DNA from 4 places in the Bacillus lumedeiriae genome. Region 2 is predicted to be linked to each of the others. Evidence: riboswitches for the same ligand, from Rfam matches in the RefSeq annotation. Region 2 holds a riboswitch; each other region holds the start of a gene.
The links. Region 2 has a riboswitch for S-adenosylmethionine ahead of QYG89_RS10575 (methyltransferase domain-containing protein). Riboswitches for the same ligand answer to the same signal wherever they lie in the genome.

Region 1: it holds a riboswitch for S-adenosylmethionine, as region 2 does, so the genes downstream of both, metK (methionine adenosyltransferase) here and QYG89_RS10575 (methyltransferase domain-containing protein) in region 2, are expected to answer to the same signal.
Region 3: it holds a riboswitch for S-adenosylmethionine, as region 2 does, so the genes downstream of both, QYG89_RS09830 (2-hydroxyacid dehydrogenase) here and QYG89_RS10575 (methyltransferase domain-containing protein) in region 2, are expected to answer to the same signal.
Region 4: it holds a riboswitch for S-adenosylmethionine, as region 2 does, so the genes downstream of both, QYG89_RS05110 (O-acetylhomoserine aminocarboxypropyltransferase/cysteine synthase family protein) here and QYG89_RS10575 (methyltransferase domain-containing protein) in region 2, are expected to answer to the same signal.

Annotation. Positions count from the first base shown of each region.
Region 1 is NZ_JAUIYO010000001.1:657,089-663,291, reverse strand. It holds gene QYG89_RS03365 (alpha/beta hydrolase family protein) at 1-614, shown strand, start outside; gene QYG89_RS03360 (DUF2584 domain-containing protein) at 644-886, shown strand; gene pckA (phosphoenolpyruvate carboxykinase (ATP)) at 990-2,576, opposite strand; SAM riboswitch class I at 2,813-2,975, shown strand; gene metK (methionine adenosyltransferase) at 3,127-4,326, shown strand; gene QYG89_RS03345 (gamma carbonic anhydrase) at 4,395-4,922, opposite strand; gene QYG89_RS03340 (alpha/beta hydrolase) at 5,056-5,865, shown strand; gene QYG89_RS03335 (tetraprenyl-beta-curcumene synthase family protein) at 5,875-6,203, shown strand, end outside.
Region 2 is NZ_JAUIYO010000007.1:28,686-34,888, forward strand. It holds gene QYG89_RS10565 (carbon-nitrogen family hydrolase) at 96-881, opposite strand; gene QYG89_RS10570 (pyridoxal phosphate-dependent aminotransferase) at 978-2,156, shown strand; SAM riboswitch class I at 2,217-2,321, shown strand; gene QYG89_RS10575 (methyltransferase domain-containing protein) at 2,395-2,940, shown strand; gene QYG89_RS10580 (aminoglycoside N(3)-acetyltransferase) at 2,918-3,730, opposite strand; gene QYG89_RS10585 (anthranilate synthase component I family protein) at 3,878-5,302, shown strand; gene pabA (aminodeoxychorismate/anthranilate synthase component II) at 5,299-5,880, shown strand; gene pabC (aminodeoxychorismate lyase) at 5,882-6,203, shown strand, end outside.
Region 3 is NZ_JAUIYO010000006.1:46,179-52,381, reverse strand. It holds gene QYG89_RS09835 (molybdopterin-containing oxidoreductase family protein) at 1-1,839, opposite strand, end outside; SAM riboswitch class I at 1,991-2,081, shown strand; gene QYG89_RS09830 (2-hydroxyacid dehydrogenase) at 2,231-3,232, shown strand; gene QYG89_RS09825 (FGGY-family carbohydrate kinase) at 3,248-4,705, shown strand; gene QYG89_RS09820 (MFS transporter) at 4,738-5,982, shown strand.
Region 4 is NZ_JAUIYO010000002.1:321,431-327,633, forward strand. It holds gene QYG89_RS05095 (helix-turn-helix domain-containing protein) at 1-397, shown strand, start outside; gene pgsA (CDP-diacylglycerol--glycerol-3-phosphate 3-phosphatidyltransferase) at 464-1,042, shown strand; gene QYG89_RS05105 (competence/damage-inducible protein A) at 1,176-2,420, shown strand; SAM riboswitch class I at 2,497-2,607, shown strand; gene QYG89_RS05110 (O-acetylhomoserine aminocarboxypropyltransferase/cysteine synthase family protein) at 2,711-4,009, shown strand; gene recA (recombinase RecA) at 4,481-5,527, shown strand; gene rny (ribonuclease Y) at 5,788-6,203, shown strand, end outside.

The DNA.
Region 1 (6,203 bases), on a different contig from region 2:
TTAAAAATGTAGGTATGGTACGCCCCGCGCGAATTGCCCAATTTGCTTCTGAGGGCTTTATCGTATTTGCTCCTTTTTACCGGGGCAACCGCGGAGGAGAAGGAAATGAGGATTTTGCCGGAGAAGATAGAGAAGATGCTTTTGCTGGATTTGAATTGTTGGAAGCTCATCCGCGAGTGACGAATCGTGTGCATATTTTCGGATTTTCAAGAGGTGGCGTGATGGCACTATTTACGGCTTTGGAAAAAGAACATGCGGCTTCTGTTGTTACATGGGGCGGCGTATCCGATATGATCTTAACATATGAGGAAAGAAAAGACTTGCGTCGGATGATGAAGCGGGTAATCGGCGGGAGTCCGAATAAACGAGAAGAGTTGTACAACTGGCGCACACCGCTGTATAAACTTGAGCAGTTAAAAGCACCTGTACTAATTATTCATGGATTGAAAGATGAGAATGTTTCACCCCAACATGCATTTCGTCTGGAGGAACGGTTACAGCAGGTGGATCATCCAGCCCAGACTTGGTACTTTCATCGGTATGGCCACTACTTTCCGCCAGCTGTTAACCGAAAAATCGTAACGGATTTATGCCGCTGGATGAAACAGCAGTAATAAAAGAGAAAACAGGGGAGGGATATGGGATGGGGATGCCAATGGAATTGAACACAATGATTGTGACGAAAGGCAAGGAGCAAAGACTAGAGGAGAACGTATTCTCTTTAAAAAAAGAGGGCTATCGATTATACCCTATAGATATACCGGTTCCTGTGCATAAAACAAGAGATGGGGATATAATCGGTACCGCCGTCATTGAAAAAGTCGAATGGACACAAGACGAAACACAAATTACATACAGGCTTATTTTTTTAAACTCTATTAATTAAAAAAGACGACTCGGGAACATAAGCAAAGCGGTAGAAATGGTAAACAATAAGTATAAGAGATAAACAAAGAGTGCACCGCTGGGGTGCACTCTTTGTTTATATGTTAGATTTGCGGTCCGCCAAGTTCTATAATTTCTTTTGATACGTTCGCAAACTTTTTGAAGTTTTCACGGAACTTACCAGCAAGTTCTGCTGCTTTTGTCATAAATGCATCTTCATCAGCCCAAGCCTTACGCGGAATTAATACATCATCCGGTACACCTGGTACATGAAGTGGAATTTGTAAGCCGAATGTTTTCGTTGTGTATGTTTCAACGTTGTTTAATTCACCTTCAAGAGCTGCTTGAACCATTGCACGTGTATAAGCAAGCTTCATGCGGGAGCCTACGCCGTATTCGCCGCCAGTCCAGCCAGTGTTGACAAGGAATACTTGAACGTTATGTTCGTCAATTTTCTTACCAAGCATTTCTGCATAGCGTGTCGCTTCAAGCGGAAGGAAAGGTGAACCAAAGCAAGTAGAGAATGTTGCTTGCGGAGAAGTAACACCGCGTTCTGTACCTGCAAGTTTAGATGTATATCCGCTCAAGAAATGGTACATTGCTTGTTCTTTTGTCAATTTGCTGATTGGAGGCAGAACGCCGTACGCATCAGCAGTTAAGAAGATAATTGTGTTCGGATGGCCGGCTACGCTTGGATCAACGATATTATCAATTGCTTGCAGCGGATAAGCGGCACGTGTATTTTCTGTCAAGCTGTTGTCATCGTAGTCAGGAATGCGTGTTTCTTCGTCAAGAACAACATTTTCAAGAACAGAACCGAAACGGATGGCATCGAAAATTTGAGGTTCTTTTTCACGGGAAAGTCCGATTGTTTTTGCGTAGCATCCGCCCTCAATATTGAAGACACCGTTAGAAGACCAGCCATGCTCATCATCACCGATTAAGCGGCGGTTTGGATCTGCGCTTAATGTTGTTTTACCTGTTCCCGAAAGACCGAAGAATAGAGCAACATCACCTTCGTAACCAACGTTTGCTGAGCAGTGCATAGATAAAATATCATTTTCAGGAAGAAGGTAGTTCATAACAGAGAAAATTGATTTCTTCATTTCCCCTGCATATTCCGTTCCACCGATCAAGACGATGCGGCGCTCAAAAGACACGATAATAAATGCCTCTGATTTTGTACCATCTACAGCAGGATCTGCTTTAAAGCTTGGAGCGGATACGATCGTGAAGCCAGCTTGATGATTCTCTAGTTCTTCCTTCGTAGGACGAATGAAAAGTTGATGAACAAACAAGTTGTGCCATGCATATTCGTTGATGACCTGAATTGGCAGACGGTGTGCTTGATCTGCTCCTGCAAAACCTTTGAAAACGAATAGTTCTTCTTTTTCACTTAAATAGTTGATTACTTTCTTGTATAATTGATCAAACACTTCAACAGAAATTGGCTCATTGACTGAACCCCAGTCGATTTTATCTTTGGTGGACGGTTCTTCAACGATAAATTTATCTTTAGGAGAACGCCCTGTATATTTGCCTGTTTCAGCACACACTGCACCAGAAGCTGTTAATACGCCTTCTTTGCGGTTAAGTACTTTTTCCACAAGTAATGGCACAGACGGCTGCATTGTTACGTTAGAACCCTTTAAAAGCTCCAAAATTTCGCTTGAAACGCTCACAGTCTTCATAAATTAATAACCATCCTTTATTTAAATTTAAATTAGTTATTTTTTTATCGTTTACTCAAAAGTAGTATAGCACATTCCAATTAATAGTCTATACTATTGATTTATTTTTTTGTAATTTTTTATTTATAACATACCCATTTCTCTATAAGAAGAAAAGCGGAAAAAGGAGGAGCTTTTTACGTGAAATTGGTTGACATCGCTGGCTGGATTTCGTATGATTTAACCTTGAACGGATACTCTTATCCTGAGCTGGCGGAGGGACAGGCCCGATGAAGCCCGGCAACCTGCTTGAATGTACGTGGCAGCCGCATAAACTGCCGTTGCTTATACATGTATAAGCTTCTTTTTCAAGACAAAGGTGCTAACCTGCTGCAAGGGCAAAACCTTGAACGATAAGAGTGAAAGGCCTATGTTGAAATGACCAACCTTTCCTCTCTTTATTTTCAGGAGGGGTTTTTTATTTTTTAAAAGGATAAACTTAGGGACATGAGTACCGTATAATGAACGATCAGCTGAACGAAAAGCTGATCATTTTTAAGGAGGAAGTTTCATGACAAAAAAACGCCGTCTTTTTACTTCAGAGTCAGTAACTGAAGGACATCCGGACAAAATTTGTGATCAGATTTCTGATGCTATTCTAGACGAGATCTTATCAAAAGATCCGAATGCACGTGTAGCAGCGGAAACATCTGTGACAACTGGCCTTGTGCTTGTAGCTGGGGAAATTACAACAACTTCTTATGTAGACATTAACAAAATCGTTCGGGAAACAGTAAGAGAAATTGGCTATACGCGCGCGAAATACGGATTTGATGCCGAAACGTGCGGTGTATTGACGTCTATTGATGAGCAGTCTGCTGATATTGCGGCAGGAGTCGATGTTGCGCTTGAGGCACGTGAAGGCCAGATGAGCGATGAAGAAATCGAAGCGATCGGTGCGGGAGACCAAGGATTAATGTTTGGATTTGCCTGCAATGAAACGAAGGAATTGATGCCTCTTCCAATTTCACTTGCTCATAAATTATCCCGCAGGTTGACAAAAGTGAGAAAAGATGATGTGCTTTCTTATTTGCGTCCAGACGGAAAAACACAAGTGACGGTTGAATATGATGAGAATGACAAGCCAGTCAGAGTAGACACGATTGTTATTTCTACTCAGCATCATCCGGAAGTAACACTTGAGCAAATTCAGCACGACTTACGCGAACATGTCATTAATCCAGTTGTTCCTGCTGAATTAATTGATGAAGAAACAAAATTCTTTATCAACCCGACAGGCCGTTTTGTTATCGGCGGTCCACAAGGAGATGCGGGCTTAACAGGCCGGAAAATCATTGTAGATACATACGGTGGTTATGCGCGTCATGGCGGAGGAGCTTTCTCCGGTAAGGATCCGACAAAAGTAGACCGTTCCGCTGCGTATGCTGCCCGCTATGTAGCAAAAAATATTGTCGCTGCCGGTCTTGCGGACAAATGTGAAGTTCAGCTAGCCTACGCAATTGGTGTAGCACAGCCTGTATCCATTTCAATTGATACATTTGGTACTGGCATAGTATCTGAAGATGTGCTCGTTCAGCTTGTCCGCAGCAACTTCGATTTACGTCCGGCTGGTATTATCAAGATGCTTGATCTGCGCCGTCCAATTTATAAACAAACAGCGGCTTATGGACATTTTGGCCGTACAGATGTTGATCTTCCTTGGGAAAGAGCAGATAAGGCGGAAACGTTAAGAGAGCAAGCAACAAACTAAACAAAGGTTCAACGTTCGTTTGGGCCGCCATCAGGCTGCTTGTAAACAATCTGAAGCCTTCAAACTCGTTAGGAGTTTGAAGGCTTTTTTTGAATGCTTTTATAATAATGTCCCTTTTCTACATACTCTCTAACGATTCTTTCCATGTCTTGTCGATCTGCATCATTCACAGGACGAATGACTTTTGCGGGCCGTCCAAAGGCGACTGAGTGAGGAGGGATGATTTTCCCTTGTGGAACGAGGCTTCCTGCACCGATAAAAGCACCTTCACCAATTTCAGCATTGTCTAAGATGATGGAGCCCATGCCAATGAGTGCGTTTTTTCTAATTTTGCAGCTATGCAGAATGACTTGATGGCCGATCGTTACTTCATCTTCAATGATCAGCGGATTGTTAGGACTTTGGTGCAGGACTGAATTATCTTGTATACTTACTTTTTTGCCGATAATGGTCGGGGCAACGTCTCCGCGGATAGAGGTGTTAAACCAAATGTTTGATTCCTCCCCGATTTTGACATCACCAGTAATGGTTACATAATCAGCTATATAAGCAGAATTAGCAATTTCAGGTGTTTTATTATTATAAGGATAGATCACTTCATGTTCCCCTTTCTGTCAGTTGTACAAGAAATATATAGAAGGTTTGCTTATTATTTTAACTAAAAGGGTTTGGTTTGTATAATAGAAGATAACAAATACAGTACTTATCAGTGCCAGAGGAGGAAACGTGATGTGGAAATGGGAAACAGAAAGTCAGCCAAGGGGCGTCATCGTTATGATTCATGGAGCAATGGAGCATCACGGCCGGTATGGCTGGCTGATTGAAATGTGGCGCAGAAATGGGTTTCATGTAGTAATGGGGGATTTGCCCGGTCAAGGAATGACGTCGCGGGCGACGAGAGGACACATTTCTTCTTTTAATGAATATATCGATGAAGTGAAAGAGTGGGTGCAGGCAGCTTATCAATTTGACTTGCCTTTATTTATATTTGGCCACAGTATGGGAGGACTCATAGCAATCCGGCTGCTTCAGGAAATGGAAGTGGAAACAGCAGGGGTCATTTTGTCGTCACCGTGTCTTAGAATGATTCATACACCACCCAAAATACTGGAAATGATGTCGTATGGCCTAAATTCACTTGCCCCTTCGTTGAGAATATCAACGGGGATGACAGTGGAAATGGCAACAAGGAATGAAGAGGTAAGACAAGCAGATAAAGAGGATACACTCTATATAAATAAAGTATCAGTCCGCTGGTACCGCGAGCTGCTGCAAGCGATCAAGGCGGCAGGATTAACAGTAGAGGACATGCCGGACGTGCCGCTTCTCGTCATGCAGGCAGGTGATGACTTAATTGTGGATAGAAAAGCCGTTAGAAAATGGTTTCACCGGCTTGATTTATCTGAAATGCATTATAAAGAGTGGCCAGGATTGTATCATGAAATATTTAATGAACCGGAGCGGGAGGAAGTATTTCATTATGCAAAGGGATTTGTGATGAACAGGCTGCGTTTATTAGGATATGTAGTTGAGGAATGAGGTGAAGAAATGTCTATCCCTATGGGGCCGCTTCATTTAATGCACAGTATTTATAAGAAAGTATTCCCTCTCGTTCACGAACAGCTGCAGTATTGGAAAGAGCAGGCGGCGAAGATTCCGAATGAGGAACTGCGCCGGCAGGCTTTAGCAAGTATCGAGCATAAAACCTTTCATTGTGAGGGAGGGTCCGTGTTGGCGCTGTTATCAGAGAAAAGGCTTCTAGAAGCGGTTCGTTTTATTGTGGCTTACCAGACGATCAGTGATTATCTGGACAATCTTTGTGATCGCAGCACATCACTTGATCCGGCAGATTTCTCTGCGCTTCATGAATCAATGGA
Region 2 (6,203 bases):
TAGACTGTATATAGCAGGTGCTAATCTATCTAATATACAGTCTATTGTTGAGGTGGGGTCTGACACTTTGGCTGTGAGTCAGCCTCTTCTTTGCTTCAGCTATAAAATTCTGTCTGGCGGTCTTCGAAAATAGGGATTCGTTTTCGTATTTCCGGTACTTTTGCGAGGTCCACTTCACCGATGAGCAATTCTTCTTCTTCTCCTGCTTCAGCGATAATTTCCCCCCATGGATCGACGATGATCGAATGACCAGCAAATTTATTGTTCGGATCTTCTCCGCTGCGGTTGCAGCCAATCACGTAGCTTTGATTCTCGATGGCTCTAGCAATAAGCAGTGTCCGCCAGTGATCTACGCGGGCAAGCGGCCATTCGGCAGGAATGAATAACACGCTGGCTCCTGACAGTACATGTTTTCGCAGCCATTCAGGAAATCGGATATCGTAGCAGATGAACGCCGCCATCGTTTCATTTTCTAATGTAAATAATCCATCATCTTTTCCCGCTTGAAAAAACTTCTCTTCCTCCATCAGCCGGAATAAATGCAGCTTGCTGTATTTCTTAAGCAATTCCCCTTTGTTGTTAATGACGAGCAGTGTATTTTCGACACCGTCTTTCGTTTGATTGGCTACCGATCCGCCAATGAGATGCATGTGATGTTTCTTTGCCTGTTCAGACAAGAAAGTAATCGTTTGATTCGCTTCTTTATCTGCAATTTCATCAAGACGTGTTAAATCATAGCCTGTTGTCCATAATTCTGGAAGCACGGCTAGCTGACATCCTGCATCAGCTGCCTTTTGCAGCCACTTTTTCATGCGATTGTAGTTTTCTTCCGGGTTTCCGAATGCAAGGTCCATCTGGATTGCAGCCACTTTCAATTTCATGTTCTCTCCACTTCCCTTTCTGAAGATTCTTTCTTTACATTCTCTACCTTTCGTTATACCATTATTAACTGTAATTTGAAAGCGGGGGCTGTATATATGAGAAACTTTGAAACAGCGAATCGGCTTCAGGTTTTGCCGGAGCAATTCTTCGCTAAATTAGTCCAGAAAGTAAACAATGCTGTGAACGAAGGCCGTGATGTGATTAATTTAGGACAGGGAAGCCCTGATCAGCCGGCATTCGGCCATATAAAAGAAGCACTGAAAATAGCCGTCGATGATCCGGCTAATGATAAATATTCTCCTTTCAGAGGGTTTGCTCATGTGAAAAACGCATGTGCTGAATTTTATCAGAGAGAATATGGCGTCAAACTTGATCCTGAAACAGAAATTGCGCTGATCATTGGGGGAAAAGCGGGGCTTGTTGAACTTCCGCAATGTCTATTAAATCCAGGAGACATCGCGCTCGTACCCGATCCGGGATATCCGGATTACTGGTCGGGCATTGCCCTTGCAGAAGCAGGGATGCACATGATGCCTTTGAAAGAGGAAAATGGCTTCCTTCCTCAATATGAAGAAATTCCTGAAGAGGTGCTGAAGCGAGCGAAGCTGTTATTTATTAATTATCCGAATAATCCGACAGGCGCAGTAGCTGATGAAGCGTTTTTTGAAAAAACGATCGAGTTTGCCAATCAACATAATATTTGTGTCGTACACGACTTTGCGTATGGTGCCATTGGCTTTGATGGGAAAAAACCAATCAGCTATCTTCAATCTAATGGAGCGAAAGACACCGGCATTGAAATTTATACGATGTCGAAAACGTACAATATGGCAGGCTGGAGAGTGGGGTTTGCGGTGGGCAATCCAAGTGTGATTGCTGCATTGAATTTAATCCAGGATCATCTGCACTGCAGTTTGTACGGCGGCATACAAGAAGCGGCAGCGGCTGCTTTACTTGGACCGCAGGATGAAGTACGCAGGCAAGAAGAGATGTATGAAAAACGACGTAATCTATTAATTAACGGTTTAAATGAAATTGGCTGGAAAGTGAAAGCCCCGCAAGGATCTTTTTTCTCGTGGTTAAAAGTGCCAGATGGTTATACTTCAGAAGAGTTTAGCGATCTGCTGCTTGAGAAGGCCAATGTAGCAGTCGCTCCAGGGATTGGTTTTGGCGAGTATGGGGAAGGCTATGTCCGTGTCGGTTTAGTTGCGTCTGAAGAGAAAATCAAAGAAGCGATTAGCCGGATTGCACAGCTTGATATATTTAAAAAGTAGATTGACAGTAGAGTATAAACGTGCAACAATGCAAATGAAAACAATTCAATAACAACGAACATCTTATCAAGAGCAGGTGGAGGGACAAGCCCTATGAAGCCCGGCAACCGACTCGTTTATACGAGCACGGTGCTAATTCTTGCAGCAATAGCTGACAGATAAGAAAGAGTGCTAACTATTCAACCTCTTCTTATCGAAGAGGTTTTTTGTATATTTAACTGAAAGGCAGGAATGGAACATGATCGTGACTGACCATAAATTAATGACAAAAGAGGACGCAGCGGAATGGACAATTGCAGCTGACAGCTTCTTACATACCGTTCGAATGAGGGAAGGAGAGCACATTTTGTGGCTAGGAGAAGATGCTTCACCTTTGTTATCAAAAATAGCCATTGAAAAAGCGCGCGTTATTACAGCTTCTCCTTCTGCATCCCCTTTCGCAGAGGCTCAGTTTGACGGCGTGGCCGGCCAATTGGGTATTCATTTTTGGGATGAAGGAGAAGACTGGCTGAGAAAAAGCTTTGATTTGTTGAAAGCGGGAGGCCGGCTCGTTATTGATTTAGCTGAAGAAGGAGCATTACGGCATATAGAAGACATTGCTTACATAAAAAGCCTGCCATATTATTGGGATTTGCTAAGGGAAATCGGCTTTGAAACGATATTTGTTCAGCAAGTTACAGCTCGTTCTACTGTGGAAGCAATAGGACAAGGGTGGACAGAGTTGATAGAAACGCCTGAACTTCCCATTGTTGTCAACCGCTTTATCGCTTTAAAAGGTTGCTGAGATAACGGGCAGTGAAATCGACTAAGGGCCGGATTTTAATCAGCTTACACGGAGCTTGGGCGATTGTACCAATATTAATTTCTTCTTCTTTTTCAAAGGCATGGCCGATTTCATTAAATTGTTCAGAATTTCCTTCAAGTTCGTGATAAGTTTTCCATACCCGTTCGCCGTTTTCCATTAAGGCCGATCCTTGTTGGAAGGATTTTCGGCCATCGTTTGCGCGAAATTCGCCTAGATGCATGGCTGTGCATGTGCTGTAATCGGTGCCGATAAACAAAATGGAAGCATCCAGCTCATATAGCCTGGCGAGAGGAGACTGTTCACCGAAAGCAAAATCAAGTGAATGGTGATCAATGATGAACGCGGCATACTTTCCCCAGGCTGTAAAAGAATTAGAAGGGTGAAGGCTGCGCTTCACATTAGGGAAAGTCCGGAATGCCTCTGCAATCCGTCCCATGCCGAGTGTAGGTGTAAACTCCGGCAAATAAGCAGGCATCATATAACGAATGCTTGGCCGCCACTCTTCCGGAACAGGAGGGTTTTTCCAATATTTTGGATCGGTATTATGAGTCGTCTGAGCCGGCATGACAATGGTTCCGTCTTCGGTCACCGTTTTCATTAACGCTTCGACAACCGTTACTTCGCCTCCTTCTATCCATCCTAAAGAGCGCAGGGAGGAGTGAACCATCACAATATTACCAGGAGCTGCTCCAAGAGAATAAAGATCGTTTTTTAATGTGCCGATCGTGATCAATGCTTTTGTTTGTGAAACAAATGGTTTATTCTTCATTGTCTTCTCCCATCATTTTCTTTCATTATAAAGGAAGAAGATGGTTTGGCATAAAAACCTTCTAAAAAAGCGGTTTTGATGCTTTTTTCTTTCTTCTTTGTCTAGTATGCTTAGAAAGACTATGGCGAAATAAAAGGGGGATAACTAGTGAGTGATCGACGTGTGTTTTATCGGACGATTCCCTATAACAAAGAACAATTTTTTCATCAATATAAATGGCTGACGGCTGCTGAGTCCCATCATGTATTTCTGGAGAGCGGACGGGGCGGGCGTTATAGTATAGCGGGGCTGTCGCCGTTTGCAATTATTTCTTCCAATGATGAAGGGATTCACGTGCAGACAGCTAGTGGACGCGAAGACAAAAAAGGCATTCCGCTGTCAGAACTTGAAGGCTGGATGAAGACGTTTGAGGTACCAAAGCAAGACGGTCTTCCTGATTTTCAGGGCGGGGCAATCGGCTATATTAGCTATGATTACGCCCGGTATATTGAGAGGCTGCCGAACGCTGCGGCAGATGATCTTGGAATGCCGCTGCTGTACTTCCTTGTGTTTAAGGAATGGGCGGTATTTGATCATCAAACAGACAAACTGTGGCTTCTTGCTGTAAGTGAAGATGAAGCAGCTGGTGAACGGGTGCTGAATGAAGCGGAAAGCAAGTGGACAGTTTCATGCGGCGAAGAGGAACGTGTACCTGTAGAGAGAGCAGCGGATGAATGGAGCGTGCCTTTCTCAGAGAAAGAATTCCAAGAGGCTGTTGAAAAAACGAAGAAGTATATCGCTGCAGGAGATGTCTTTCAAGTGAACTTATCCGTTAGACAGTCTAAGCCGCTTCATATTCCGGCCATCGCCGTCTATGAAGAATTAAGGAGGTTCAATCCGTCTCCTTATATGGCGTATATGCATACACCGGATTTTCAAATTGTATCGGGATCACCTGAACTGCTTATTAAAAAGGCTGGAAATGAATTAAGTACCCGGCCGATTGCCGGCACCCGCTCACGTGGAAAAGATGATGCTGATGATTTGCGGTTAGCGTTGGAGCTGATCGAAAATGAAAAAGAACGGGCGGAACATGTCATGCTCGTTGACTTAGAGCGCAATGACCTCGGCCGTGTCAGTGAGTATGGTTCTGTAGAAGTCGATGAATTTATGGTCATTGAAAAGTATTCACATGTTCAGCACATCGTGTCTAACGTACGAGGTAAGCTGGCTAAAGGAAAAACGAATGCAGATGTCGTCCATGCTGTCTTTCCAGGCGGAACCATTACCGGTGCTCCAAAAGTTAGAACGATGGAAATTATTGAGGAGCTGGAGCCGGTTAGACGCGGGATTTATACTGGATCAATCGGCTGGATCGGCTTTAACGGTGACATGGAGCTGAACATCGTGATTCGAACGATGCTCGTTGAAAATGGCATGTGCCACGTTCAGGCGGGAGCGGGAGTCGTCATTGATTCTGATCCATTGAATGAATACAAAGAATCGCTGAAGAAAGCAAAAGCGGTTTGGAAAGCGAAAGAGCTGGCTGAGGACAGGCTGGCCCCTGTCAGACCAGGAGGAGAACGTTCATGATTTTAATGATTGATAACTATGATTCTTTCACCTACAATCTTGTTCAATATTTAGGAGAGCTTGGCGAAGAGCTGATCGTGAAGAGAAATGATGAGATTTCTATCGAGGAAATTGAGCGGATGAATCCAGACTTTCTCATGATTTCACCGGGACCTTGTACACCGAATGAAGCGGGGATCAGTCTGGAGGCTATTCGTACATTTGCAGGAAAAATACCGATCTTCGGTGTTTGCCTCGGTCAGCAGTCGATTGCCCAAGTATTTGGAGGGGAAGTCGTACGGGCAGACCGGCTTATGCATGGAAAAACATCGGATATGCTTCATGATGGACGGACGATTTTTGAAGGTCTTCCAAATCCATTCCCAGCTACGCGTTACCATTCGTTAATCGTTAAAAGGGACACCCTCCCTGATTGTTTCGAAGTTTCTGCTTGGACGAAAGAAGGGGAAATCATGGCGATCCGCCATAGGGAGCTGCCAATTGAAGGGGTGCAGTTTCACCCAGAATCCATTATGACGTACGGCGGGAAAGAAATGCTGCAAAGCTTTATCCGCTGCTACCGGAAAGTACGGGTATAACATGTTTATTTATTTAAACGGAGAGATTGTTCCGAAAGAGCAGGCAAGGATTTCTCCTTTCGATCATGGCTTTTTATACGGTGTTGGTGTGTTTGAAACATTTCGAATCTATAATGGCCATCCTTTTTTGCTAGATGACCATTTAGACCGTTTGAATAGCAGTCTGCAGGAATTGATGATTAGCACGGAGTTTAATCGTGCCGAAACAACGGTGATGCTGCAACGTTTATCGGAAGCAAACAGTTGGGAGCATTCTTACATTCGTTTCAATGTTTCAGCGGGGAACGGTGAAATTGGCTTGCAAACAGAAGCATACGAGCAGC
Region 3 (6,203 bases), on a different contig from region 2:
GACAACTGTGCCGTCTTCGATGCCTAAACGGTCTGCATCTTGCTGATTCATAAATAGCTTAGGCGCCTTTTCCAATTTTACGTGTTTCTCATTATTAGAAAACGTAGAATTTAAAAAGTTATGATTCGGTGCAGGTACAAATAGGAAAGGAAAATCCTCCTCCCGCTCTTGTACTAATGGAATGTGTGTAGGAAGAGCAGGGTGCCCATCTAATTCCAGCTTTTTAGAATATAATTCAATTTTGCCGCTAGGCGTTTGTAAATGCTTCAAACGATCCTCTGTATGACGTGCTTTGACAAAACGTTTCTCTTTCAGTTCATCGTAGGTAACGTCAGGAAAATAAGGAGTGGAGACGCCACTGATCGCTTGTTGCACTAAATCTTCATCTGTATCTTTAAACGCTTGTTCATCAAATCCCATGGCCTGGGCCAGTAACCTAAATACGTCCATGTTTGATTTGCTTTCTCCATAAGGAGGAATGACCGGTTCATGCAAATGAAGGTAGACATGCCATGCACCTGTATAAAAGTCTGTATTTTCAAAAGCAGACGTGGCAGGCAAGACAATATCCGCAAACATGGCCGTTTCCGTCAAAAATAAGTCGTGGACGATAGTGAATAGATCTTCACGTGCTAGGCCTTCCCGTACTTTATTGGCGTTCGGTGCCACAATGGCAGGATTGCTGTTGTAGACAAACATGGAGCGAATCGGCTTTTCTGTTTCCAGCAAGACTTCTCCTAATAGGTTCATGTTCATCGTTCGCGTTGGATACTTCTGTAGATCTGGACGCTGCAGTGCTTGTTTATTGTAGGCTAAATAACCAGAATTGGATTTGACTGCGCCGCCGCCTTTTAACAGCCATTGGCCTGTTAAAGCGGGCAAACAGGAAATCGTTCGGACAATCATGCCTCCGTTATCATGATGCTGCAAGCCATTGCCAATTCGAATCATGGAAGGGGAGGTCGTCCCATACATGCGGGTCAATTTATAAATATCTTCAACAGATACTCCTGTAATGCCGGCAACCGTGTGCGGATCATAGGCCTCTACATGTTTTTCAAGTTCTTCGTACCCGACTGTATATTCTTCTAAAAATGACCGATTGACTAGATTTTCCTTATAAAGAATGTGCATCATGCCTAAGGCGAGTGCGCCGTCAGTTCCAGGAAGAATTGGAATAAACCAATCAGCCATTCGTCCAGTTTGGTTTTTATGGACATCAATGACAACAATCTTTGCTCCATCTTTTTTTGCCTTTTGTGCGATCATCATTTGGTGCATATTCGTACTGACCGCGTTAATGCCCCAAATGATAAATAACTTTGTTTCTGTCATCTCTTCAGGATCAGAGCCGTGGCTGCCGCCCATTGTATAACCAAACCCGGTAGAGCCAGCGATTGAACAGATCGTCCGGTCGAGCTGACTTGCTCCGAGGCGGTAAAAGAAACGCCGATCCATTCCTTCTGCATTCAGTTTCCCCATATTTCCATAAAAGCTGTAGGGAAGAATGGACTCAGCACCTTCTTCTGAAATCAGCTTTTTCCAATGATCAGCAATCGTTTCAATCGCTTCCTGCCAACTAATAGGAGTAAATGTTCCTTCTCCTTTTTTTCCAACACGTTTTAAAGGAGTGCTCAATCTTTTATGATCATAAATGCGTTCACTCATATTTCGAACTTTGTTGCAAATGCTCCCTTTTGTCACGGGATGATCAGGATCACCTTCAACTTTGACGATTTTTCCATCCTTTTTGTGTACAAGAAGTCCACATTGATCGGGACAGTCGAGAGAACAAACTGAAGGAACGACACCATTTTCTATATCAATATACGATTGCATATCTGTTATCCCTCCGTGAAAAAAATAACTTTATAGATTATAACATAGTGAATTAATGTTTAGAAGGTTCGGAAAAATGAGTTGACTTCTATTTGATTCTCCTATAGAATCGAGTACAACAAAACATTGAATCCAATTAAATACGTTTTATTTTCTATCCAGAGAGGTGGAGGGACTGGCCCAGCGAAACCTCGGCAACATTATTGTGCCAATTCCAGCAAGCAGTGCTTGAAAGATAGAAAGAGCGAATCTTTTATTTGTCGTAAGAACAAAATGAAGTAACGATCTCTTTCCGTCTCTTCGGAAAGAGATTTTTTTTGCTTTATTTTATCAGTTATTAGAGCTGAATAGTGGGATTTAAATTTAAGACAAACGAAGGGAGGGGCTGCAAATGAATGTCTTAGTCACGGCACCTTATAACGAGGCAGGTCTTTTACAATTAAAAGATTTATTTGGAGAATATACTTATCTCCCTTGGAAAGAAAACGGCAGAGCGTATAACGAAGCAGAGTTAATCTCGCTCTTAAAAGAATCAAATGCTGAAGGTTTAATTGTTGAGTTAGATAAAGTGACAGAAAACGTATTGGCTGAAGTACCGAAATTGAAATTTATTGGTGTATGCCGCGGCATGCCTTCCAATGTTGATATAAAAGCTGCAACTAAAAAAGGAATTCCGGTATTTTTCACCCCTGCACGCAACGCTCAAGCAGTTGCTGAATTGTTCATTGGAAACCTCATTACATTCTTTAGACATACTATTCCTTCTTCTGAATGGTTGAAGCAGGAAAAATGGAATGAGGACTACTTGCAGGCTTATGTAAAATTCAAAGGGAATGAGATTGCAGGAAAAACAATTGGAATGGTTGGGTTTGGGGCTGTGGGACAACGAATTGCGGCTGTTCTTGAAGGGTTTCAATGCACGATACAATACTATGATCCTTATGCGGAGAGTCAAAATCCTAATTATACTCGTGTATCTTTAGAAGATGTTTTTTCGACAAGTGATGTAGTTTCTATTCACTTACCCCGAACAGAGGAAACCATTGGAATGATTAATGAACATTATTTAGGACTTATGAAAGAAGATGCCGTTTTAGTAAATACGTCAAGAGCTGTAGTCGTTGAAAGAAAAGCCCTTGTTTATGTTTTAAAAGAACGGAAGATTAGGGGAGCCATTTTGGATGTATTTTATCATGAGCCTCCTGATCAAAGTGACTATGAAATTATCCAATTACCAAATGTGTTAGCCACTCCTCATCTTGCGGGTGCAAGTTATGAGGTTGAGGATCATCACGTATCCATTATGAATCAAGCGGTAACGAAGTGGCATACACAACATACCTTTCAAATTCCAACCTTATATAATAGGAAAGGCTTGGATGAAATGTCATAAGAAAGGAGTGGAAAAGTGACGATCAAACAAGGTTATTTAGTATTTGATATTGGTACTGGAAATGCGAGGGTAGCAATCGTTGCGACTACAGGTGAAGTTGTCCATGTTGAGCGAGAAGATATTCATTATGAAACAGAGCCTCTTTATCCTGATAGTCGCTACTTTTCACCTGATTTACTTTGGAAACAGCTAGTTGGATTAGCAAAAAAAGCGATAGCGAGTGTCCCGCATGTGACAATTAAGGCGATAACATCAACGAGTCAAAGGCAGGGAATTGTCCTTCAAGATCAGGATGGATATTCATTTATTGGTTTACCGAATATTGATAATCGAGGCCGCGAGTGGGAAAAAGAGCTGTTAGATCCCGATTATATCTATAAAACAACGGGACGATTGCCATCTGCATTGTTTTCAGCTTTAAAGCTAATAGCTCTCAAAAAGAGGCAGCCGCTGTTATGGGATCAGATCACATCGTTTACTAGTATTAGTGATTGGGTGACGTATAAATTAAGTGGTGTACTCATTTATGAGCCATCACAGGCGACAGAAACGTTACTATATGATGTTCGAAAAAAAGAATGGTCTGAGGCGATGTGTGCTCGAATTGGGCTTTCTCCGAGCTTATTACCCGAACTAAGATGGTCTGGCTCCATTCTTGGTGAAATTCTACCGACTGTGGCAAAGGAGCTGGAAGTAAAAGAAGACGTTTTGATTGTTGTAGGTGGAGGGGATACACAGCTAGCAATCGAAAGTACGTTTGCTCAAAATCACGATATCGTTATCGTATCCGGCACAACTACCCCTATTTGCAAAATTACAGATGAATACAGTGTGGATAATGAAAGAAGGGCATGGACCAATTCCCATACGGATAAAAAACGATGGCTGCTAGAGACTAATCCGGGTATTACTGGACTTAATTATCAGAAGTTAAAAAATATTTTCTATCCAAATGAGGGTTATCAGCAAATGGAACAGGAAATGAGCAAACTTGAGATGACCGACTGTATATCGGTATTGGGGATGTATTTGACAGATGAAAAAAATGCCTCTAAAAAAGGCGGATTCATTTTTAATGCACCGTTAGAACAAGACTTAAGCCGCGCTCATTTTACAGCTGCAGCTCTATGGGAAATTGCTTGCACAATTAGGTGGTATTTTGATCAATTATGTGAAGTAACTCCTTATAATTTACCATATGTGTGGGCTTGTGGCGGCGGTTTTCAAAGTGAAACGTTAGCTCAATTTGCAGCCAATCTACTTCAAAAAGAAGTGCACATTCGTCAAGGATTTAATCAGGCATCGGTTGTAGGGGCTGCTGTTATATGCAACCAGGCATTAGGGGTTAATGATGCATTATCAGGTGATATCAAGGTAATTACGCCTGACCGTGGACATGATGACTGGATGTACGAAGAGTGGAAACAAGCACAACATTTTTTTTCAAAGATAAATGCAGCATATAACAACTAGAATAAATAATAAGGAAAGATGAGGAAACAAACATGTTAGATAAAATTGGAATACCTAAAAAATTAGGCTGGGGCTTTTTAGGTGTGATGCTGTTTATGATGGGAGATGGGCTTGAAGCCGGGTGGCTGAGTCCGTTCCTTATCGAAAATGGCTTGTCTATCCAGCATGCAGCGGCCATTTTTAGTGTATACGGTATTTCTATAGCGATTGCTTCTTGGTTTTCAGGGGTTTGTTTAGAAGCGTTTGGCGCAAAGCGTTCGATGCTCATGGGATTATTATTTTATATTGTGGGTACAGCAGGATTTATCACGTTTGGATTTGAAAGCATGAATTATCCAGTTATGTTAGCGACGTACTTTATTAAAGGGTTCGGTTATCCTCTTTTTGTTTATTCCTTTTTAACGTGGGTGATTTATCGTACACCTCAACATAAATTAAGTACAGCTGTTGGATGGTTTTGGTTTGCGTTTTGTGCAGGAATGATGGTACTTGGCGCTTGGTATTCAAGTTATGCACTTAAACATTTTGGATACATCAATACATTATGGACTTCTATTTTCTGGGTATGTGTCGGTGCGTTCTTTGCTTTAGTGATGAATAAAGACAAGTTTGAACAGAAAAAAGGTTCAAGCACAAAAGAAAAATTAAATGAACTATTAAAAGGAATCACGATTATGAAGACGAACCCAAGGGTAGCTGCCGGTGGAGTTGTCAGAGTAATTAATAGTTTAGGTGCTTACGGATTTCCGGTGTTCCTGCCGCTTCATATGGCGGAACATGGAATTGAAACAACAGTTTGGCTGCAATTATGGGGTACAGCTTTCATGGGGAATATTCTATTTAATTTGATTTTCGGAATTGTTGGAGATAAATTTGGCTGGAAAAACACGATCATGTGGTTTGGCGGCGTTGGCTGTGCTGTTTTCACTGTCCTTTTATATTACACACCGGTACTTACAAACGGAAACCTTCTCGCGACAAGCATTGTCGGATTTATTTGGGGAAGTATGCTGGCCGGTTACGTTCCAATTGGAGCACTAGTACCATCTGTTGCTGGGGAAGATAAGGGAGCGGCTATGTCCGTGCTAAACCTTGGCGCTGGTTTATCGACATTCGTTGCACCAGCTTTAGCTTTAGCCTTTATCGGTCTCATTGGAGCAGAAGGAGTGATCTGGATCTTCGCGGCACTTCATCTGATTAGCTCAATCATTGTTAAATTCATCCGAGTACCGGAAGAAGAAAACATGCGCAAAAAAACAGCAACACTCGTTTCATAAAGAAAAGCGGAAGGCGCCCGCTTATCGGCGACAAGCATAAGACGAGCCGGCTGGAAGGTTGCTCTTGAACCTTCTGGCCAGAATGGCATATGACCTCGAGCCCCAAGGAGGCGGAGCTGGACAAGAAAAGCGAAAGCGCCTGAACTGCTCCGACAGGCAAATGTTCTTTCACCAAAGAAGCCGCCCTTTGGCTTCATTGGTGGAAGGTTATTTGACCCGAG
Region 4 (6,203 bases), on a different contig from region 2:
AGAAGTGAAAAAAGAAACAAAACAACAAGTAAAAGCGCCAGAGGAAGTCAAAAAAGAAGAGCCTGTGAAGCAAACGCTGACGGCGGCTGGAGCGAGCGGCCGGAAAGCAACGTATCAGCTCGGGGATGCGGAAAAATTTGAAGTATCTATTCTATCCAAAGGAGAAACATGGATAGGAGTAACCGATGGAAGCGGGAAAAGCTATTTTGGCAATATACTTACTAAAGGACAAACGCAAACGTTCGATTTAACAGGACAAACAGAAGCGAAGATTGTCGTTGGTTTTGCACCTGATACGGAAATTAAAATCAATGGCGAAACGCTGGCGTATCAACTTCCAGCTGATAAGCAGGTAAGGCAGGATATCATGATCCAAGTGCAGCCGGCTGGACAATAATTCGTTAGTGTTTCCGGACCGTTTTTGTAAGCTGTCCGGTGGTGATAAATAGGTGGAGGGTCCATTGTGAATTTACCGAATAAGATTACTGTTTCAAGAATTTTAATGATCCCAATATTTTTAGTCATTATGCTGGCTGATTTTGATTGGGGAGAGATGAACTTTTTGGGCACAACAATGCCGGCTGCGCACTTCTGGGGGGCGATGCTGTTTATTTTTGCATCGACAACGGATTGGATTGACGGTTATTATGCAAGGAAATTAAATATGGTTACAAACTTAGGAAAATTTTTAGATCCGCTTGCCGATAAATTGCTCGTATCAGCAGCATTAATTGTGCTCGTTGATTTTGGAATGGCTGCTTCCTGGATTGTCATTGTCATCATTAGCCGCGAATTTGCAGTTACAGGGCTGCGGTTAATCCTGGCAGGGGAAGGCGAGGTCGTTGCGGCTAATATGCTTGGAAAGATTAAGACATGGACGCAAATTATTGCAATTTCAGCATTGTTGCTTTACAATGCTCCGTTCGAAAGCTGGGGAATTCCATTTGCAGATTTCTCTCTTTGGATCGCTGCTTTCTTCACGGTTTGGTCGGGATGGGATTATTTTTATCTCAACCGTGGTGTATTTAAACATTCTAAATAATAGTAAGAGGCTATCCTGAAATAAAGAGCCGGGCATCCCTATCATATATAGTATAAATAGTTGATCAAATACTATAGGGAACAGGGCATTTACAGGATAGCCTCTTTTTGAAGGGAAAGAAGGGGTAAGAAGAATGAATGCAGAAATTATTGCAGTAGGCTCTGAATTACTGCTTGGACAGATTACGAATACGAATGCCCAATTTCTGTCGCAGCAGTTAGCGGAAATTGGTATCAATGTGTATTATCATACGGTCGTTGGCGATAACAGCAGCCGGGTTCTTGACGTTGTAAAAGAGGCTGAAAAGCGCGCAGACTTGCTGATCTTTACTGGAGGGCTTGGTCCTACAAAAGACGATTTGACGAAAGAAGCGATCGGCTCCCATATCGGCCGGCCGCTTGTCTATCATGAAGAGGCGTTGAAAAGTATTGAACATTACTTTGTAAAAACGAAACGTCCGATGACTCCAAATAATAAAAAACAGGCGCTCGTGATGGAAGGAAGCACGGTTTTTCCGAATGATCACGGCATGGCACCTGGCATGATGGTCAAAGGGACAAAGAATTTCTATATGCTTTTGCCTGGACCTCCTCGGGAAATGCAGCCGATGTTTACTAACTACGCGAAACCCGCACTGCTAAATATCCTTGAGAAAGTCGAAAAAATAGAATCGCGCGTATTAAGATTTTTTGGCATTGGTGAATCGGCATTAGAAACAGAAGTAGAGGATTTACTGCTGGCACAGCAAAATCCGACTATCGCTCCATTAGCAGGGGATGGGGAAGTGACGCTCCGGATTACGGCTAAGCACGAATCAGAGGCAACGGCTTTACGGATGATACAAGAAGTGGAGGAAGAGATTCTCCGCCGGGTAGGTGATTATTTTTATGGATACAATGATACGACCATTGTCCGTGAACTTGCAGATCGCTTAGTGGAGTCATCACAGACGGTGGCTGCGGCTGAAAGTTTGACGGGAGGTCTATTTCAAAGTGAAATGACTGCTGTACCTGGAGCAAGCCAGTTTTTTAATGGCGGTATTGTGTGTTATTCTAACCGCGCAAAAGAAAAACTTGTACAAGTGAAAACAGAGACATTGGCTGATCACGGGGCAATAAGTGAAGCGTGTGCCATTGAATTGGCAGAAAATGTCCGTCAGCTGCTGGATGCTGATTTTGGTATTAGTTTTACAGGTGTTGCCGGCCCGGATGCAGCAGAAGGGCATCCGTCTGGAACGGTGTGGATCGGCTTATCTTCTAAACTTACTGGGTCAAAGGCGTTTAAGCTCCAATTGGCTGGCAGCCGTGCAGGCATTAGAAAGAGGTCAGTCAAGTATGGCTGCCACTATCTGCTGGTGGAACTTGCAAATAATAAGTAGAAACGTTCAGAATATTGTTGATTATTCTGATGAATATGCTGTATAATTAAGCTAGAAGTTTAATTCAAAGTGAACACTCTTATTGTGAGCGGCGGAGGGATTAGGCCCGATGAAGCCCGGCAACCTTCAGGCAGAAATGTCTGAAACGGTGCTAATTCCTGCAGGTGTTGAGCCTGAAAGATAAGAGGAGGATTTTATAATAAAGCCCTCTTCTTTTACGAGAAGAGGGCTTTTTATATACCTCACGATCATTAATGATAAGTTATTTAATAAATCAGGAGGGATTGACAATGACGAAAGAAAACTGGGGTCAAGAAACAATTTTGCTTCATGGAGGACAGGTGCCTGATCCAACGACAGGGGCCCGCGCTGTGCCGATTTACGAATCGACTTCTTATGTTTTTGAAGATACAGATCATGCCAATGCTTTGTTTGCTTTGCAAAAGCCCGGCAATATTTATACACGTATTACTAACCCGACAGTAGATGTGTTTGAGAAACGAATTGCCTTGTTAGAAGAGGGAGCTGCAGCTGTTGCTCTTTCATCAGGTATGGCTGCGATTTCTTTTTCTATATTGAATCTGGCTCATGCAGGGGATGAAATTGTGGCGGCGGCGAATTTGTATGGCGGTACATATAACTTATTCGCTAACACTCTTCCTAAATACGGAATTAATGTGAAGTTTGTTGATTCTACAGATCCGGAAAATTTCCGTGCAGCAATAACTTCGAAAACAAAGGCGATTTTTGGAGAAATTATTGGCAACCCATCTTTAAATGTACTTGATGTGGAAAAAGTAGCAGATATTGCTCATGAACACGGGATTCCATTGATTGTAGATAATACGTTTGCTTCTCCTTATGGAGCGAAGCCGCTTACGCGGGGAGCTGACATTGTTGTCCACTCTGCTACAAAGTGGATCAGCGGCCATGGAACGGTTATTGGCGGTGTAGTAGTAGACGGTGGTACGTTTAACTGGAATAGTGAAAAATTCCCTGGATTTACGGAATCCGACGAGTCTTATAATGGGCTAAAATATGCAGACATTGAAGGCCCAGCATTCGCTATTAAATTACGTGTACAGCTGTTGAGAGATTTTGGTCCGTCTTTAAGTGCCAACAGTGCCTTTTTGCTTCTTCAAGGATTAGAAACATTGCACCTGCGTATTCAGCGCCATCACGAAAATGCGCTCGCTATCGTTGATTATTTAAACAATCATCCAGGTGTGGAATGGGTATCCCATCCAAGCCTTGAGAACCATCCATCTCATGAACTAGCGAAAAAATATTTAAATAATACATTTGGTTCTATCGTTGTCTTCGGTATTAAAGGCGGACGGGAAGCAGGGAAAAAAGTGATCGACAACATTAAACTATGGTCGCATGTGGCCAACGTTGGAGATGGCAAGTCACTGATTATTCATCCGGCTTCTACCACTCACCAGCAATTAAGCAGCGAGGACTTAGAGAAATCTGGAACGAAAGAAGAAATGATCCGCTTATCGATTGGACTGGAATCACCAAAAGACTTGATTGCTGATTTGAATCAGGCAATTGAAAAGGCAACTGGTGTGGTTGCTGGAGTCTAAAGTAGGAGTGTAATAGAATGAAGAGCCTGATCTTTCATTTCGCTCCATCATCTAATTTTTGAAGTACGTGAGAGCGTAACCTTAAGTATGGCTAGACTATTTTTATATTCTTAAAATTACCTGCTCCTGTTTCTTTGTGATAAAATAAAGAAGCAGGAGTTATTTTCATCTTCTTATTTTCCACTATTCTCTCTTCTTATTTTTCTGTTTTTTTATCGCCCTTTTTCTTTCCGTAATGGCTATGTTAGTGCTTATTGTTGTTGATTGTGCTGCTTCGTTGATTGAACGGAGCTTCCTCCGTAGAAATCAACAGGGGAGTTTAACAAAGTCTCTGGAATAATAAAAACCGAATAAATGTTCGCTTTTTACTTGAAATTGTCTCAATAAAAAGGTATAGTTATTGTAGATTCTGAAACAACATGTTGATATGCATTTGATCTGATAGATTGGTAATTTTAAGGAGGAATTTTAGTGAGTGATCGTCAAGCCGCTTTAGATATGGCCTTAAAGCAAATTGAAAAACAATTTGGTAAAGGGTCGATAATGAAACTTGGAGAACAAACAGATCGGAAAATTTCCACTAGCCCAAGTGGTTCGCTCGCTCTTGATGCGGCACTTGGTGTCGGCGGATATCCGCGTGGACGTATTGTTGAAATTTACGGGCCGGAAAGCTCTGGTAAAACAACGGTAGCCCTTCATGCTATTGCGGAAATACAAGCAAATGGGGGACAGGCAGCTTTCATTGATGCTGAGCATGCACTTGATCCTGTTTATGCTCAGAAATTAGGGGTAAATATTGATGAGTTGCTGCTTTCTCAGCCAGATACAGGAGAGCAGGCACTTGAGATTGCCGAAGCCCTCGTGCGAAGTGGAGCCGTTGATATTTTAATCATTGACTCGGTAGCTGCACTCGTGCCAAAAGCGGAGATTGAAGGGGATATGGGAGATTCTCACGTTGGTTTGCAGGCGCGTTTAATGTCGCAGGCGCTTCGTAAACTGTCGGGAGCAATCAATAAATCTAAAACCATCGCAATCTTTATTAATCAGATTCGTGAAAAAGTTGGAGTTATGTTTGGGAACCCTGAAACGACACCAGGGGGACGTGCATTGAAATTTTATAGCTCTGTCCGACTTGAAGTCCGCCGTGCTGAAGCATTAAAGCAAGGAAATGACATTGTAGGGAATAAAACAAAAATTAAGGTTGTAAAAAACAAGGTAGCTCCTCCATTCCGTGTAGCAGAAGTGGATATTATGTATGGAGAAGGGATCTCTAGAGAAGGCGAGATCATTGATATGGGATCAGAAGTCGACATTATTCAAAAGAGTGGTGCCTGGTACTCATATAACGAAGAGCGTTTAGGACAAGGACGTGAGAATGCGAAGCAGTTTCTGAAGGAGAATCCGGATATCCGCCAGGAAGTGATGATGAAAATACGCCAGCATTATGGTTTGGATGCGGATTTTGTTGAAACGAACGAAGAGGAAATTCCGGAAGAGTTTAACTTGATCGATGAATAATTAAGCAGGAGCGATGTCGAAATACATCGCTCTTTTGTATATATTGGGGAATAAATCCTTTAGAAGTTCTTGAATAAAGTAATTAGAAGAGGAAACCCTTGACAACAAATTTTCACAACTATAAAATTGAAATGTGTATTTTATATTTTTTTCTCTGTAAAACTGGAAATTAGAAGCTGTATATTGAAATGTGGACACACAATGTATCAGCCGACATGTTAAAAGCATGGCAAAAGTTTATAGCAAGAGGAGGTGGAAGAATGGGAGCCATTACAATCATCTCCATTTTGCTTGGCCTAATCGTCGGTGTAGTTGTTGGCTATTTTGTTCGGAAATCCATTGCAGAATCAAAGATTGCAGGGGCAAAAAGCGTTGCAGATCAAATTATTGATGACGCGAATCGTGAAGCAGAAGCACTGAAGAAAGAAGCCCTGCTTGAAGCAAAGGATGAAATTCACACGCTTCGTACAGATACGGAATTAGAGCTACGTGAACGAAGAAACGAATTGCAAAAACAAGAGAATCGTTTATTACAAAGGGAAGAGAACCTCGATCGAAAAGATGAATCGCTTGATAAACGCGAAGTGCAGCTTGAGAAAAAAGAGGAAGCTCTTACTGAGAGACAACAACATATTGAAGAGATGGACAGCAAAGTGGAAGAGATGATCAAAAAGCA